2 regions of the Isoalcanivorax pacificus W11-5 genome follow, and region 1 is predicted to be linked to the other one. Evidence: predicted binding sites of a transcription regulator. Region 1 holds the regulator's gene; the other holds the start of a gene.
What was found. Region 1 encodes LexA, which represses DNA repair genes until DNA is damaged. Its sites were predicted from a motif close to TACTGTNTANNTANACAGTA; they were not measured.
Positions count from the first base shown of each region.

Region 2: a site for LexA is predicted at 2,931-2,950, ahead of uvrA (excinuclease ABC subunit UvrA). Genes of this name have one in related genera too.

Region 1 covers NZ_CP004387.1:2,258,815-2,267,318, forward strand. The annotation lists gene topA (type I DNA topoisomerase) at 1-890, opposite strand, end outside; gene S7S_RS10250 (universal stress protein) at 1,233-1,673, shown strand; gene S7S_RS10255 (cyclic nucleotide-binding domain-containing protein) at 1,705-2,367, opposite strand; gene lexA (transcriptional repressor LexA) at 2,815-3,423, shown strand; gene S7S_RS10265 (DUF1499 domain-containing protein) at 3,473-3,886, shown strand; gene S7S_RS10270 (TatD family hydrolase) at 3,883-4,680, shown strand; gene S7S_RS10275 (glutaredoxin family protein) at 4,709-4,936, opposite strand; gene rlmKL (bifunctional 23S rRNA (guanine(2069)-N(7))-methyltransferase RlmK/23S rRNA (guanine(2445)-N(2))-methyltransferase RlmL) at 4,926-7,040, opposite strand; gene rmf (ribosome modulation factor) at 7,283-7,489, shown strand; gene S7S_RS10290 (quinone-dependent dihydroorotate dehydrogenase) at 7,605-8,504, opposite strand, start outside.
Region 2 covers NZ_CP004387.1:630,084-638,587, forward strand. The annotation lists gene S7S_RS03000 (hypothetical protein) at 1-29, opposite strand, end outside; gene uvrA (excinuclease ABC subunit UvrA) at 95-2,917, opposite strand; gene S7S_RS03010 (response regulator transcription factor) at 3,150-3,800, opposite strand; gene S7S_RS03015 (MFS transporter) at 4,153-5,538, shown strand; gene ssb (single-stranded DNA-binding protein) at 5,673-6,215, shown strand; gene gspN (type II secretion system protein N) at 6,229-6,936, shown strand; gene S7S_RS03030 (type II secretion system protein N) at 7,197-8,075, shown strand; gene gspD (type II secretion system secretin GspD) at 8,094-8,504, shown strand, end outside.

The DNA of each region.
Region 1 (8,504 bases):
GTAATAAACGGCGCCGACGGTTTGGAACGGGTCGGGCGGTCTTCGCGCGCCACCACTTCCAGCTTGCCGGCATCGCGCAGTGCCTTTTCGTGACGCCGCGCATCGGTTTCGTTGTTCGGGCGGAAATGCTCGCCGGCGTAACGCGCCAGCTCCAGTCGCACCTGCTCGCCTTTCGGTGCTTTCGTGTCGGTATGCAGTTCCCAGTATTCTTCCGGCTGGAAGGCGCGGATTTCACGCTCGCGCTCGACCACCAGCTCCACGGCCACCGACTGCACCCGGCCGGCGGACAGGCCCCGGGCAATCTTGTCCCACAGCAGCGGTGACACCATGAAGCCCACCACCCGGTCGAGGAAGCGGCGCGCCTGCTGTGCTTCCACGCGCGGCATGTCCAGCTTGCCGGGTTGCTTGAAGGCTTCCTGAATGGCCTTGCGGGTAATTTCGTTGAACACCACGCGATCAAACCGCGTGTCGTCACCACCGATCACCTCGCGCAGGTGCCAGGCAATGGCTTCCCCCTCCCGATCCAAGTCGGTGGCGAGATAGATGCGGTCGGCTTTTGCCGCCAGACGCTTGAGCTCGTCGATCACCTTTTCCTTGCCAGGCAGGATCTCGTACTGCGCCGCCCATTGCCGCTCCGGGTCGACACCCATACGGTTGATCAACTGGTCACGGGCCTTCTTTTTCTTGTAGCGCTCGCGCTCCTCTGGCGGCAGCGAGCGGGTGTAGGCCGCCTCTTTGGCCCGCTCACTGGGGCTGCTCTTGGCGCCGCCACTCACCGGCAGGTCACGCACGTGGCCCACGCTGGACTTGACGATGAAATCGTCGCCCAGATAGCGGTTAATGGTCTTCGCCTTGGCCGGCGACTCAACAATCACAAGCGATTTGGCCATCAGTTTTCTGCACTCAGCTCTCGGTTATGCGCCCGGTATTTGCCCTGGCGCGACCCGCCGGCTCCTGTCCGGCGGCCGCCTATTTACGCAAGCGGCCACCGCCGAGGTCAAGGCGAGCCTGTCCAGGCACCACCTCGCCAGCACCTGCCGGGCAGCCTTTGCGGCCCCGCCACGGCCGATGCCGCGTGCTCTCGCGGCTGCTTTATACCACCGCAGCCACCCCGGACGGCAAGCTTCCGTGGATGTGGACAGGCGGAATCGTTCACTGAGATGATGGCGGAGCCGATGAAAACGTCGTGGAGACAGGCCTGATGCCGGGCAAAGGCCGGCGGGAGACATCAGATGAGTGAGAGTTACCGGGATGTACTGGTCGCCATCGATGGCAGCGAGGAATCGCGGCATATCCTGACCCGCGCACTCTCCATCGCCTGCACCGGCGGCGGCCGTCTGCACCTGCTGCACGTGATCGAGCCGCTGGCGCTGGCGTATGGCGCCGACGTGCCGATGGACGTCACCGAACTGCAAAGCAGCCTGATGGACCAGGCACGGGAGAACGTGAACCGCTATGCGACCGAATTCTCCATTCCCCCGGACAGGGTCCATGTGGAACTCGGGTCCATCGAAAAGACCATTCAGGAAAAGGCCGATGTGCTGTGCGCCGACCTGATCGTGATCGGCAGCCACACCCGCAGCGGCCTGGCCCTGCTGCTCGGCTCCACCGCCCGAGGCGTGGTGCCCGGTGCGCACTGTGATGTCCTGGCGGTGAAAATCCGGCGCAGCTGAGGCCAGCCTGTTGCAGCGCGTCCGGCCCGGCCTACCCCAGCGCGCCGGTCGATGCCGGCGTACCGTTCCAGCGGCACAGCAGATCGGCCAGTATGTGCGCCTGCTGATGCAGCGCCACCAGTTCCGCCTGCGATCCCCGTTCGCCGCTGAAGACCGGCACCTTGCGCAGCAGCGACACCACCTCGTGGTGAGGCTCCTGCATGCGGTTCACTTCCAGCGTCCAGCGGATGTTGTGCACCACCATGTGATAGAAGGCCAGCTTGGTCGGCAGCGTGAACACGGAAAAATCCGTGATGTTGCTGAAGAAGACAAAATCGATCCGCGCCAGCACCGCTTCGCGTGTCGCCGCATCGACACAGATCGTTGCAGTGCGCGGCGTATCACGCAGCATCGACAAGGTGCCGAACACTTCGCCGGGAGAAATATGATTGAGCACTTTCGGCGCTGTGCCCGGCCCGGGCGATGCGTCGGCGAGCACCGCAAGCTGGCCACGCAACAGAAAGTACAGGCCGCTGTCGCTGCCCCCCTGGCGAATCACCACATCGCCGCTGCCCGCCTCGAGCAATTCGCAACGTTCCAGCAGCACATCGAACTGGGCCGCATCCTGCCGCAGTATTTCATTGAAGAACGGCACGCCAGACACCAGACGCCGGATGCGATCCGGCGTGTAGATGGCACGTTCCACTGCTTTCATTACCACTGTGTTCAACCCCCCCGGGTTTTCAGGACCGCCACCTGACCAAGTGACGGCAATCACCGCTGGCACACCACGCTGTTCCGCCACAACCCCAATGCGTCGCACAGCCGGCATGCTGCGTACATCACAGATCACTCTGCGAACCGGATCACACTGCCCCGCCCCACGTGGCGTGGCCCGGCGCAATCTTTATAAGCTAACCCGTTGATTAGGATTACTTATATCGGAGCCGGCCGGAATCACAGCGAGACATTCGTACACGCGTGCACACCCGACAAGTCTGCCACTGATCCGGGGGCAAATCCTATGACCTGCGGCAGGCCTGTTCAACGCCATCCATCCTCTCCTGATGACCGGTGCGTTCCGCCTCGGGGCTGATCAAAAGGCACTGTTCATTTCGACAGTGGCTGTGCTAGCATCCAGTCAACGCATGAGGACAGGCTTATGAGCGAGAAGCTTACAGTTCGTCAGCAACAGGTACTCGACTGCATCCGTCAGTTCCAGAACGACACCGGCATGGCACCGACCCGGGCCGAGCTGGCCGAGCTGATGGGGTTCCAGTCCAAGAACGCCGCATCGGACCACCTGCGTGCACTGGAGCGCAAGGGCTGTGTCCGGCTGCACAATGATCGCTCGCGCGGCATCCAGCTGCTGAACGCCGCCCTGTGGCCGGATGATGAACTGCCGGTGATCGGCCGCGTCGCCGCCGGGGTGCCGATCGAGGCAGTGGAAAACGTCGAACGCAGCGTGCCGGTACCGCAGGGCCTGTTCCGGCAGCGCCCCACCTATCTGCTGCGCGTCCAGGGCGACAGCATGAAGGATGCCGGCATTTTTGACGGTGACCTGATTGCCGTGCGCAAGACCAGCGTCGCCCGGTCTGGCCAGATCGTGGTCGCCCGGCTGGACGACGACGTGACCGTGAAAACCCTCAAGCTGAGCCCGCAGGGCGCCACCCTGATGCCCGCCAACGAGGACTACACGCCGATTCGTGTGTCACCGGATCAACTGGTCATCGAGGGCGTGTTCGTCGGCCTGATCCGCGATGCGGTGTAAGGCACGGCTGGCTGTCCTTCTGCTCTGCACGGCCTCGTTAGCGAAGGCCGTGGCAGAGCCGCTGCTCCCACCCTGCCCTGAGTCCCCCAATTGTGTGTCCAGCCTCGCCGACAATGCGCGGCATGCTGTGCCTGCCCTGCAGGCCGGCGACACCATGGAAAGCGCCAGAACAGCACTGGTCACCATGCTGGACAACCTGCCCCGCGTCACCTGGACACAGCCGGATGAACGCAGGCTGCACGCGACATTCACGACCCGCCTGCTGCGCTTTACCGATGACGTGGACTTTTATCTGCACGACGATGGCCGGGTTGAGGTACGCTCGGCCTCGCGTGTGGGATATTACGACTTCGGCACCAATCGACGCCGGGTCGATACTCTGCGTGACACCCTGCGTGATACCCTGCGTGACGCCCTGCACGACGCCCTGCACACACAGACCGGACCCACACACGCCCCATGACACACCCGCTCGCCGATATCGGTATCAACCTCACCGACAAACGCTTTCGCCCTGATCTGGATGACGTGCTTGAACGCGCCCGCGCGGTGGGTGTGCGCTGGCAACTGATCACAGGGACCGACGCGGACAGCAGCCGGCAGGCGCTGGAACTGGCACGGCAACATGACACGCTGTTCTGCACCGCTGGCCTGCACCCTCATCAGGCCAGCGCGTTCACGCCGGCCCTGCTCAGTGAACTCGACGCCCTCACCCGCGCTGAACAGGTACGGGCCATTGGCGAAACCGGGCTCGATTTCAATCGCGATTTTTCTCCCCGCGCCATGCAGGAAAAGGCCTTCGCCGCGCAACTGGCACTCGCCGTCACACAACAGAAGCCGGTTTTTCTGCACCAGCGCGATGCGCATGCGCGCTTTCTGCCTATTCTGCGTGAACAGCGCGATCAGCTCCCCGATGCCGTGGTGCACTGTTTTACCGGCACGCAACGGGAACTGTTCGATTATCTGGACATGGATTGCCACATCGGCATCACCGGCTGGTTATGCGATGAACGGCGCGGCGGTACGCTGCAGGCGCTGGTGCATAACATCCCCGCAGATCGCCTGCTGGTGGAAACCGACGGCCCGTATCTGTTGCCCCGTGACCTGCCGGAAAAACCGCCCGTCAAAGGACGCAATGAACCGTCGCTGCTACCGTGGATTGTGAAGCGGCTCGCCGAATGCCGGGGAGAGGACGTGCAGCAGGTGGCCGACGCCACTTACCGGAACAGCTGCCGGATGTTCGGGGTTGCATTGTAGGTGGATCCCGCTCCATCACGCCGGTGCATTACTCGCGCACCAACCGCTCCCTCACATCCAGCAATCCGAACGGCCAGTCCAGTTCACGCCCGGCATAGCGCACCACCGGGATGCGTTCACCGTACGCTTCGATCAGCGCATCCTCCTCGGCAATATCAATCTTCTCGATCTGCGCCATCGGCAGTGCCTGCCGCAGCAGGGCTTCTGCCTGCTCGCACAGATGGCAACCGAGCGTGGTCAGCAGCTCAATCTTCATGGCCGTGGGTAATCCTGTAGCAATGGTGAATGCGCTCGTTGCGACTGAAATCCGGCGGAATGCTCCAGCGCGTAATATCTTCCACCACATACCAGCGGCGAATATTTTCCTCCAGCTCAAAGCGACGGAAATTACAGGAAAAATAGAGCGTGCCGCCGGGCTCCAGCCGCTTCATCAAGGCACGGATCAGATCACCGTGGTCGCGCTGGACGACAAAATCATCCCGGCTCTTGTTGTTCGAGAACGTCGGCGGGTCACAAAAAATCAGGTCAAATTGCTGCGGCGTGTCCTCCACCCACTGCCGGACATCGGCACGCACCAGTTCATGCTGCCGCATGCCAAACCCGTTCGCGGCCAGATTGCAGCCGGCCCAGTCCAGGTAGCGACGTGATGCATCCACAGTCACTGTGCGCGAGGCGCCTCCCAGTGCCGCATGCACAGACGCCGCACCGGTGTAGCCGAACAGGTTGAGAAACCGTTTGCCGCGCGCTTCCTCACCCAGCCGCAGGCGCATCGGGCGATGGTCCAGGAACAACCCGCTGTCGAGGTAATCGCGCAGGTTGATCAGCAGCCGTGCTTCGCCTTCCGTGACCACATGATAGTCACTACCCTGATCCAGCTTCTGGTACTGGCCCTTGCCTTTCTGCTGGCTGCGGGTGCGCAGGAATACCTGTTCGCGGTGTACCCCCAACGCCGCGCGTACCGCGCTCACCGCCAGCGTGCGCCGCTGTGCGGCGGCCTGTTCGTCGATGGTCTTCGGCGGCGCGTATTCCTGCACCAGTGCCTTGTCGCCGTAAATATCAATGGAGAAATTGAACTCCGGCAGATCACGGTCATACAGCCGATAGGCCTGTACGCCGGACTGGTCCAGCCAGCGCCGCAACTGCCTGCTGTTCTTGCGCAGCCGGTTCACCAGCGCCTGGGCCGGTTCCGGCACATCAAAGGCCGCTTCGCCAACTACCTGCAATGGCGGTGGCGGCACTTTGCGCTGCGGCGTCATGCGCCGCAGGTAGACCTGCATCGGGCCGTTGCGCACGCGCCAGCTTTCCAGCATCTGCATCCCGCTGCGGTCCAGCGCTTCGACCTGGCTCGCCACCACCAGCGCGTGCCAGTGCGGCGCCAGACGTCCCAGCACCTGGCCGAGCGCATAATACAGCCAGCCGGCACGCTGCTGTTCCTCCAGCCGCTCGCCCCAGGGCGGATTGGTCACGACCAGGCCTTTATCACCGGCAAAATCCCGTGCACGCAGCGCACCGAGTTCTCGACGTTCCAGATGAATCAGCGCGCCGACGCCAGCGCGCTCGGCATTGGCACGCGCCTGATGCAGGACGGATGCGTCAGCATCAAAACCCTTCAACGACAGGCCCGGCGGCGGTTCACGCCTGGCCGCCTGTGCTTCATCGCGCAGTTCTCGCCACACGCTGAGGTCGGTGCCCGGCCAGTGCAGCAAGCCATATTCATCCCGCAGCAATCCGGGGGCATGCTGTAACAGCATGCCGGCCGCTTCCACCAGCAGCGTGCCGCTGCCACAGAAAGGGTCCAGCAGTACCGGGGTACCGTCACCGGGCCAGCCTGCAGCGATCAGCATCGCCGCTGCCAGCGTCTCGCGCAGCGGCGCCAGGCCTCCCTCAAGACGGTAGCCGCGCCGCTGCAGGGATTCGCCACTGAAATCCACGAACAGCTCGCTGTGCGTCTCGCCCACGCTCATGCGCAGGCAGAGCGCACCGGCAGCCTGGTCCGACGGCGCCATGGCGGTCGGTGCCTGACGCAAAAAACGGCTGCGGGTGACACGGTTATCCCCACGCACACCACGTTCGTGGTCCACCCGTACATGGAGACGCCGTACATCCCGCGTATGCGTGGCCCAGTCAAACACCTGCGCCAGTACATCAGCGGCCTGCTCCGGAGCCCCCTCGTGCCGCGCCACGGGCAGCAGTACACGCTCGGCCACGCGGGACCAGAGGCATACACGCATCGCGGCCTGTACCCCGCCCTCCAGCCGTACCGCAGCGCCGCCCTGCTCCGTCGTCGCCAGGCCGAGGCCGGTCAGTTCGCGTTGCAGCAATGGCGCCAGGCCAGGCATGCAGGTAATGACAAATTCCATAACAAATCCGCTGCAAGTAGTTGAATAGCGCTTCAATCAATCTTGAGTGAACACCGGTTATTCAGCATATGCCTAACCACGCACCGGCATATGACAACTCGATATTCGACCTGCCCGTGCTGCGTTCCCATACTGGAATCGCACACATCGCCATGACGGCCTCCCGCCCGGCCTCTCCGGGCAAGCCTTCATGCGCCTCAGCTTTCACTTGGATTACTGCTACCAGGAAAGGGGAACAGTAGATGAAAAGACAGAAACGCGATCGGACCAACCGCGCTTATTCTCGAGGCTACCATGCCGGCTTACATGGCAAATCCCAGGATCTCTGCCCATTCGATGCCCTCATGTCCCGCTCAAGCTGGATCAACGGCTGGCGCGAAGGCCGTACCGACCATATCAACGGCTACGTGGGTGTGGCCAGCGTGCAGAATCTGAAGAACCTGGGCTGATTCCCCGCCCGGTACGATTTTTTGGCTCCACAACCTGTTCACCACGACGCGCGTCAAGCGCTCTCCAGGGCCCCTCCAGGGCCCTTTTTAATGCGATGCTGAAAAACGAACCTCTTCAAGCCACCTTCTGCATCGCCCGGACCGATTCCGCCACCAGCGCCGGCCCACGGTAGATCAGGCCGGTGTAGACCTGTACCAGCGGGGCACCCAGACGCTGTTTGTCTGCCGCGTCCTCGCCGGTCAGGATGCCACCCACCCCGATGACCGGCATGCGCCCGTCCAGTGCCTTCACCATGCTCGACAGCGCCTGATCCGCCAGGGGCTTCAGCGGCTGCCCGCTGAGGCCGCCCTGTTCGGTGCCGTGCGGCAGCGCTTCCACGTGCGGGCGCGTGATCGTGGTATTGCCCACCGTGACGCCATCAATGCCATGGCGTACCAGGGCTTCCGCCATCACGCCCATCGCCTCGGCATCGTTGTCCGGTGCGATCTTGATCACCAGCGGCACCCGGCGGCCGGCACGCTGGTCCAGTGCGGTCTGGCGTTCACGCAGGGTGCCCAGCAACGACTCCAGCGCGTCACCGTGCTGCAGCGTACGCAGGCCCGGCGTGTTCGGCGAGGACACGTTCACCACCACATAGCTGGCCTCGGTATGCACCCGGTCCAGGCAGTACAGGTAGTCATCCACCGCCTGTTCTACCGGCGTGCTGGCGTTCTTGCCGATATTGATACCCAGGACACCCTCGAAGCGGCGCGTGGCGACGGCCTTGACCAGATAGTCCACACCCCGGTTGTTGAACCCCATGCGGTTGATCAGGGCCGAGGCCGCCGGCAGCCGGAACATGCGTGGTTTGGGATTGCCCGGTTGCGGACGCGGCGTCACCGTGCCCACTTCGACAAACCCGAAGCCCAGGCTGGCCAGGCCGTCCACGCAGTCACCGTTCTTGTCCAGGCCCGCCGCAAGCCCCACCGGATTCGGAAACCGCAGCCCCATCACCTCCACCGGCATCGCCGGCAC
Region 2 (8,504 bases), 1.6 Mb from region 1:
CACAGGGCTGTCAGCGCATACTTTCGCACGTCGTTTCCCCTTGTGTGTCGATTGACGTTTTCTTTTTATGGGCGGGCCCCGGCCCGCCTGAATGCTATTGCTTGAGCATTGTCTTGAGGAAGCGGCCGGTGTGGCTGGCCTTTACCCTGGCAACGTCTTCCGGCGTACCTTCGGCAATGATCTCGCCACCACCATCGCCGCCTTCCGGTCCGAGATCGATGAGCCAGTCGGCGGTCTTGATCACGTCCAGGTTATGTTCGATTACCACGATGGTGTTGCCGTGCTCGCGCAGCCGGAACAGCACGCCCAGCAGTTGCTGGATATCGTGGAAGTGCAGCCCGGTGGTCGGCTCATCAAGGATATACAGCGTACGGCCGGTGTCGCGCTTGGACAGCTCGCGGGCCAGCTTCACCCGCTGGGCTTCACCGCCGGAGAGCGTGGTGGCAGCCTGGCCGAGGGTGATATAGCTCAGGCCCACATCGATCAGCGTTTGCAGCTTGCGCGCCAGCGCCGGCACCGCGTCGAAGAACTCGCGGGCGTCTTCCACCGTCATCGCCAGCACTTCGAAGATGTTCTTGCCCTTGTAGTGGATCTCCAGCGTTTCACGGTTGTAGCGCTTGCCGTGGCAGACCTCACAGGGGACATAGATATCCGGCAGGAAGTGCATCTCCACCTTGATGACGCCATCGCCCTGGCAGGCCTCGCAGCGGCCGCCGCGCACGTTGAAGCTGAAGCGGCCGGCTTTGTAGCCCCTTGAACGGGCTTCCTGGGTACCGGCAAACAGATCCCGGATCGGCGTGAACAGGCCGGTGTAGGTGGCCGGGTTCGAGCGCGGTGTGCGGCCGATCGGGCTCTGGTCAATGTCGATGACCTTGTCGAAATGGTCCAGCCCCTTGATGCCGGTATGGGGTGCGGCCTTTATCGTGGTGGCGCCATTCAGGTGGGTGGCGGCTTCCGGGTACAGGGTGTTGTTGATCAGCGTGGATTTGCCCGAGCCGGATACACCCGTGACACAGGTGAACAGCCCGACAGGCAGTTTCAGTGTCACGTCCTTGAGGTTGTTGCCACTGGCGCCGCTGAGGGTCAGCCAGTCCTTGCCGGCGGCGGTGCGTTGCTTCGGGACGGCAATCTGCTTGCGGCCGGAGAGATAATCGCCGGTCACCGATTTCCGGTTCGCCGCGATCTGCTTCGCCGTGCCCTGGGCAATCACCTGGCCGCCGTGGACGCCGGCACCGGGGCCGATATCAATGACGTAGTCTGCGCTGCGGATGGCGTCTTCGTCGTGCTCCACCACAATCACGGTGTTGCCGAGATCGCGCAGCCGGTTGAGGGTTTCGAGCAGGCGTTCATTGTCGCGCTGGTGCAGGCCAATGGACGGCTCGTCCAGCACGTACATCACGCCGACCAGGCCGGCACCGATCTGCGATGCCAGGCGGATGCGCTGCGCTTCACCACCGGAAAGCGTATCGGCATTGCGGGCCAGCGACAGGTAGTCCAGCCCCACATTGACCAGGAACTGCAGGCGCTCGCGGATTTCCTTGAGGATCTTGTCGGCGATCTCGCCCTTGTGGCCGGCCAGTTTCAGCTTGCCAAAATAGTCGCAGGACTTGCCCACCGGCAACCGCACCAGATCCGGCAGCGAGCGGTTGTCCACAAACACATTGCGGGCCGCCTCGCGCAGACGTGAACCGTGGCAGTCCGTGCAGTCGGAGGTGCTGAGAAACGCAGCCAGGTCTTCGCGCACGGCGTCGGACTCGGTTTCCCGATAGCGCCTCTCCATGTTCGGAATGATGCCCTCGAACGGATGATAGCGCTTGACGATGTCGCCCCGGTCGTTGAGATAACGGAACTCCACCGGGTCATTGCCGGTGCCGTACAGTATTTTCTTGCGTGCGATCTTCGACAGCTTGTTGAACGGTGTGTCGATATCAAACGCCAGGTGCGTGGCCAGTGACGTCAGCATCTGGAAGTAATACACGTTGCGGCGGTCCCAGCCACGAATCGCCCCTTCGGACAGGGACGAGGTGGGTGAAAGCACGACTTTCTCTTCATCAAAGAACTGGCGCACGCCCAGGCCGTCGCAGGTGGGGCAGGCGCCGGCCGGGTTGTTGAAGGAAAACAGGCGGGGTTCCAGTTCCGGGATGCTGTAGCCGCAGTGCGGGCAGGCAAAGCGGGCGGAGAACACCTGCTCATCACCACTGCCTTCCATGGGTGCCACAACGGCAATGCCGTCGGCCAGTTCCAGCGCGGTCTCAAAGGATTCCGCCAGACGATTCTGCAAATCATCGCGGACCTTGAAACGGTCCACGACCACTTCGATGGTGTGCTTCTTTTTCTTGTCCAGCGCCGGGACGTCATCCAGGTCGGTCACGCGGCCGTTGACGCGTGCCCGGACAAAACCCTGCGCACGCAACTGGTCAAACAGGTGCAGGTGTTCGCCTTTCTTGTCACGCACCACCGGCGCCAGCAACATCAGCCTGCTGCCCTCCGGCTGCGCCAGCACCTGATCGACCATCTGGCTCACCGTCTGCGCCGCCAGCGGGACCTTGTGCTCCGGGCAACGCGGCTCGCCGGCGCGGGCGAACAGCAGGCGCAGGTAATCGTAGATCTCGGTGATGGTGCCGACGGTCGAGCGCGGGTTGTGGCTGGTGGATTTCTGCTCGATGGAAATCGCCGGTGACAGGCCCTCGATGTGATCCACATCGGGTTTTTCCATCATCGACAGGAACTGCCGTGCGTAGGTGGAGAGCGACTCCACATAGCGGCGTTGGCCTTCGGCATACAGGGTGTCGAAAGCGAGTGAAGACTTGCCGGAGCCGGACAGGCCAGTAATCACCACCAGCTTGTCGCGGGGAATATCCAGGTCGACGTTCTTGAGATTGTGTGTGCGTGCGCCACGCACCAGGATCTTGTCCATCGAGATACTACACTACTGGCCAAAATGACAGGGCAGTATAGGATGATTGGCAGCACCGCGCTACGGGGGCAGGCGGGCTGCTGACAGGAGCTGTCATGACCCTGATGCGGCGGCAGGGCGAGGTGACGTCCGCCGTTTGGAGGCGGGTGGTTCAGCCCGGCTGGCGGGTGTGATGCTGTGCCTGGACGTGGTGGGTTTCGCCATGGGCGCTACCCACTCAGTGGTCCGTAAATCAGAGGTTTTCCTGGGCCCAGTTCACCGCTTGCAGGCGGTTGGAGGCGTTGATTTTCTTGAAGATGTTGTAGATGTGCGTCTTGATGGTGTGCGGGCTCAGGTTCAGGCTGCGGGCGATATCCGAGTTCTTGGCGCCGGTGGCCATGACCTTGAGCACTTCCACTTCGCGGTCGGTCAGGTTCACCTCGCTGCGGGAAAAGGTCTTGTTGAAGGCGCGGCTCTTCATCAGGTATTGCTGCAGCACCTTGCGCGGCAGCCACAGCTCGCCGTCGAACATGGCCCTGATACCCTTGAGCAGCAGTTCCTGCGGACAGTCGTGCAGGAAGCCGCCATTCACCATCGGCAGGCCGGCGAGGCGGGACAGCGAGTCCTCCTCATCCACGTTGAACACCGCGATGAACAGCTCAGTGTCGATTTCCTGGTCGATGTCCAGCAGATGACTGATGGTGTCGTTGATATCGACCGTACTGAAATCCACCAGAAACAGTGCCTGGGCGCAGGGGGAGAGTTCCTCGGCGGTGACGTCCTGCACGCGCTTCACACTGCGTGCGGCAACCTCCTGTTTGCTGAGAAACTCGGCCAGCAGCGAGTTCTGCAATTGCTGGCCGCCGGCGACGTATACCTGGTGATCACTGCCGATAGAGCTCATTCAGTACGTTCCCTGCTTTTGTATTTATCAGGCGTGATGCCTGTTGCCCCAGCAGCGTGGCCTGGCCAGCGCGGGCTGAAGCGCATTATACCGGTGATCAGGCATACCTAAGAAGAAAAACTGATCAGAGACGAATTTAGCACCAGTTCGATGGCCATTCAATTTACCCGGTGTACGCCCTCGCACACATGCTTTCTGCTACACTGCGCGGCTTCCGGCCGCAGCGTACGCGGGCCGGCTATGTTCCTCGCGGGCTGCGGTGGCGGCAGGATGCCCGGCGCCGGCCGGGCTCGCGGCCGGTCACGGGCGCGGCCCGTGTCAGGGTGACGCCATGTACTGACGGGCCTGAGACATGAGTACCTCTTCCTCCCGATCCACGCTGGTCCGCACCGAAATAAGGGTGACCGGAGCACTGGCGTCGATCTTTGCCCTGCGTATGTTCGGCCTGTTCATGATCCTGCCGGTGTTCGCCGTGTTCGGTGCGGCGCTGCCGGGGGCGACGCCATTCCTGATCGGTCTCGCGGTCGGGGCCTATGGCCTGATGCAGGCGCTGCTGCAGCTGCCGTTTGGCATGCTGTCCGACCGTTTTGGCCGCAAGCCACTGATCCTTGCCGGGCTAGTGCTGTTTGCCTGCGGTGGTGTGGTGGCGGCGACGGCCGAGACGATCCAGGGCGTGATCCTGGGGCGGGCACTGCAGGGAGCAGGCGCGGTCGCGGCGGTGATCATGGCGCTGGTGGCGGATGTGGTGTCCGAGCAACACCGCACCCGTGCCATGGCGGCGGTGGGCATGTCGGTAGGTGGCGCGTTTGTATTGGCGCTGATTCTCGGCCCGCTGCTGGCGACCTGGCTGGGGTTGTCCGGCCTGTTCTGGCTGTCCTCGCTGCTGGCGGTGGGTGGCCTGCTGGTGGCGCTGGCATGGGTGCCGAATCCCGCCGTGCGCGTGCGTGAGGCACAACTGCCGCTGGGGCCGCGCCTGCTGCGCATTCTCAAAGACCCGCTGCTGTTGCGCCTTAACAGCGGTATTTTCGTATTGCACGCAGTGCTGACCGCCTGCTTTGTGGTGGTGCCGGGCCTGCTGTCCGAACGCCTGGGCCTGCCGTTGGCCCGCCACAGCCTGCTGTATCTCGTGGTTTTCCTGGCCAGCTTCGTGGCCATGGTGCCGTTGATTATCGCGTCCGAGCGGCGCGGGCTGCGCCCGGTGATGGCGCTGGCGGTGCTGTTGCTCGGGGTGGCACTGGTATTGCTTGCCCTGGCTGGGGACCGTCTGTGGTGGTTCGGACTGGCGCTGTTCGTCTTTTTCACTGGCTTCAACCTGCTGGAGGCCCTGCTGCCGTCGCTGGTGGGGCGCGCTGCGCCGGTGGGGACACGCGGTACGGCGCTGGGGATTTACTCCTCCAGCCAGTTTCTGGGGGTCTTTGTCGGCGGCGGGCTGGGCGGCTGGCTGTTGCAGCAGTATGGGCCGGAGACCGTTTTCCTGGCCGCTGCGGCGCTGACTGCCGGCTGGCTGCTGCTGGTCTTTGGCATGCCGCCCCTGGCAAAGCTCGACAATCGTGTTTTGCCACTGGTGGTCGCGGCCGGCGAGGCGGATCGCTGGGTGAATGAACTGCTGGCGGTGGACGGCGTGCTCGAGGCGGTGGTGCTGCCGGAAGCGGGTATTGCGTTGCTGAAAGTGGACCCGGCCAGTGTTGACGAGGCTGCGCTGACGCGCCTGAGCGGCGATGTCGTCGCTCAGGTGTAGGCCAATGCCCCGGCGAGCTGTCAGTGATCGCCGTTGATACAGGGCCGGCAGTGGGAAAAGCCGTGGTGAACTGCCACAATGATCCGCCTGCCGCAGCAAGGCAGGTGCAGGATGAATGTTGACGGAGAGGCAAGATGGCACGAGGCATAAACAAGGTAATTCTGATCGGTAATCTGGGTGCGGACCCGGAAACCCGTTTCCTGCCCAGCGGCGGTGCGGTGACCAACGTCAACATCGCCACCAGCGAAAGCTGGAAAGACAAGCAGACCGGGCAGATGCAGGAACGCACCGAATGGCACCGTGTGGTGTTCTTCAATCGCCTCGGTGAAATCGCCGGTGAATACCTGAAAAAAGGCTCGAAGGTGTACATCGAGGGCAGCCTGCGCACGCGCAAGTGGCAGGGGCAGGATGGCCAGGACCGCTACACCACGGAAATTGTTGCCAGCGAGATGCAGATGCTCGACAGCCGCAGCGGCGGTGGTGGCGACAACTACGCTGGTGGTGGCAACAACTATGGCAACCAGGACAACGGTTTTTCTGGCTACGAGAGCCAGGCGAACAACAATCCCGGTGCCGGGCGCCCGGCGGGTGGCGGCGGCAATGCCGGCAATCAGGGCAACGCAGGCGGTGGCTTCTCGGCGCCGGCGGATGATTTCGACGACGACATCCCGTTCTGACGGAGCCTGACACATGCCCCGTCCGTTGACGCTGATCGCGCTGTTCCTTGTTTGCGTGCTGTTTTTCCTGATCCGTGCCTTGCCGGCGGCACCGTTCTTGCAGAAGGCAGATGGCCTGATGCTGGCCGGCCAGCCGTTGGCGCTGCATCAGATTCACGGCCGCATCTGGCAAGGTGATGCACGCTGGCGCTGGGGGCGCTGGCGGGGCGAGGCGAACTGGTCCACGGACTGGCGCGGGTTGTTGCCGGGGCTGACGCTGGACGTGGCCGGACACGGTATGCACGCGCGCGGCTGGGTGGCGGCAACCCCCGGCAGCGTGCGGGTGAACGATCTGGCATTGCAGGTGCCGCTGGCCGAAATTTCCCGCGATATGGCCGCTGGTCAGGCGGACGGCACCGTGACGGCGCAGGTGGATTACCTGCGCGTGTACCGCGAAGGCCGGGTGGAGGTCGAGGGTACGCTGCGCTACGGTGGTGGCCAGGTGACCTGGAAAGACGGTGGGTCCAGTGTGCCACCACTGGATGGAAGGCTTTTCACCGAGCACAATGTCGCCTGGCTGAAAGTCACCGACCCTCAGCAGACCTTGCTGCTGGATGCCAGCGTAGAGCAGTGTGAGGCGGCGGTACGTGTCTATCGGTCATGGCCGCGCCTGCTGGGTGTGAGCCAGGGTGGTGCGGACGATGACGTGGTATTTCAGGTCTCGCAGCCGCTGGGCGGCTGACGCGTCTGCCATGGCCAACAGAACAACAGCCTGCCCTGAAGCAGGCTGACAACAGCCGGGATGGCTGTTTTCGACCGGCTGCGGGAATTTTTCCCGTGACCGGGCTCTAAGCAGTTTGTGGGGTGATTTCCCGAAAGACATTCAGGGGAAGACAAACTCCCGCAATCTGTTAACCGTCATGACACTGGAATATGTCATAACAATAATTGGTGATCCTTATGGTGCCGGCCATGACCGGTGCTGGGTAGTCGGGACAGAAAATGGTTTTAGCCCTCAAGCAGATACAGATCGACAGGCTGGCGCGTATTGTCCGGTGGCTGCTCGCCGTGGTGCTGGTGATCTGGCTGGCGCGGGTGCTGGCGGACAGCGTGCTGCTGTGGATGGCTGGCCCGCAACAGACACCGACGGTAGACCCGTCGATGCTGCGCCTTACCGCGATCAACAATGAACAGGGCGGCGCGCTCTCACCGGCCGAGATAGAGCGCTGGAAACTGTTTGGCATTCCACCGGAACAGGCGCCCGAACAGCGCGCGGTGGACGCGCCGGAAACCCGCCTGCGGCTGGAATTGCTGGGGCTGTTCCAGAACAGTACGGCCGAGATGGCCCGCGCGATCATCGCGGAGCAGGGCAAGGATGCGGAGCTGTTCCGCCCCGGCGACAAGGTGCCGGGCAATGCCGAACTGGTGGAAGTGCTGGGTGACCGGGTGATTTTGCGTCGCCAGGGCCAGCTTGAAACGCTACGCCTGAAAGAACCCGAACTCAGCGGCACGGTATCCGCCTCCGCGCCACCGCCACGCCGTCGCAGCCAGCCGGTCGTGCAGGAGAGTCAGCCTGAACCCGCGCAGTTGCTGCCCGACGGTGACCCGGCCCAGCAGCGGGCCATGATCATCCAGCAGCTTGCCCTGGAGCCGGTCACCGAAGGGGCGGCCGAAGGCTACCGGATTACGGCGGGCGCGCCGGCGGCGATGCTCAGCAGCGTTGGCCTGCGCCCCGGCGACCAGATCCTTTCCGTGAATGGCCACCCGCTGGGTGAGGAACAGGGCGATATCTCCGCCCTGCAGGAAGCCATGGCGTCGGGGTCCGCCTCGATTGAAGTGCAGCGCGGCTCACGCCGCTTTACCGTTAATTATCCGCCATAGACCGAAAAGGCGAGAGCGATGAAAACAATCAAGCACACGCTGGCGGTGCTGTGCTGCGGAACCATGCTGATGGTAGCGCAGCCGGCGCTGGCCCAGCAGAACGCAGCCACACCCAGCGCGGACGGCAAGACCTGGACCGTGAATATCCGCAATGCGGATATTCAGGCCTTTATCGGTCAGGTGGCGGAGATGACGGGCAAGAATTTTGTCGTCGATCCGCGTGTGCGCGCCCGGGACGTGACGGTAATTTCGCGCCAGACGCTGACCTCGGCGGAAGTCTACGAACTGTTCCTGGCGGTATTGCAGGTGCACGGTTATGCCGCCGTGCCGTCCGGCGAGATCATCAAGATCGTGCCGAACACCACTGCAAAACAGAGCAACCTGCCGCTGACCCAGGACACCAGCCTGCGCGGTGAAGAGCTGATCACC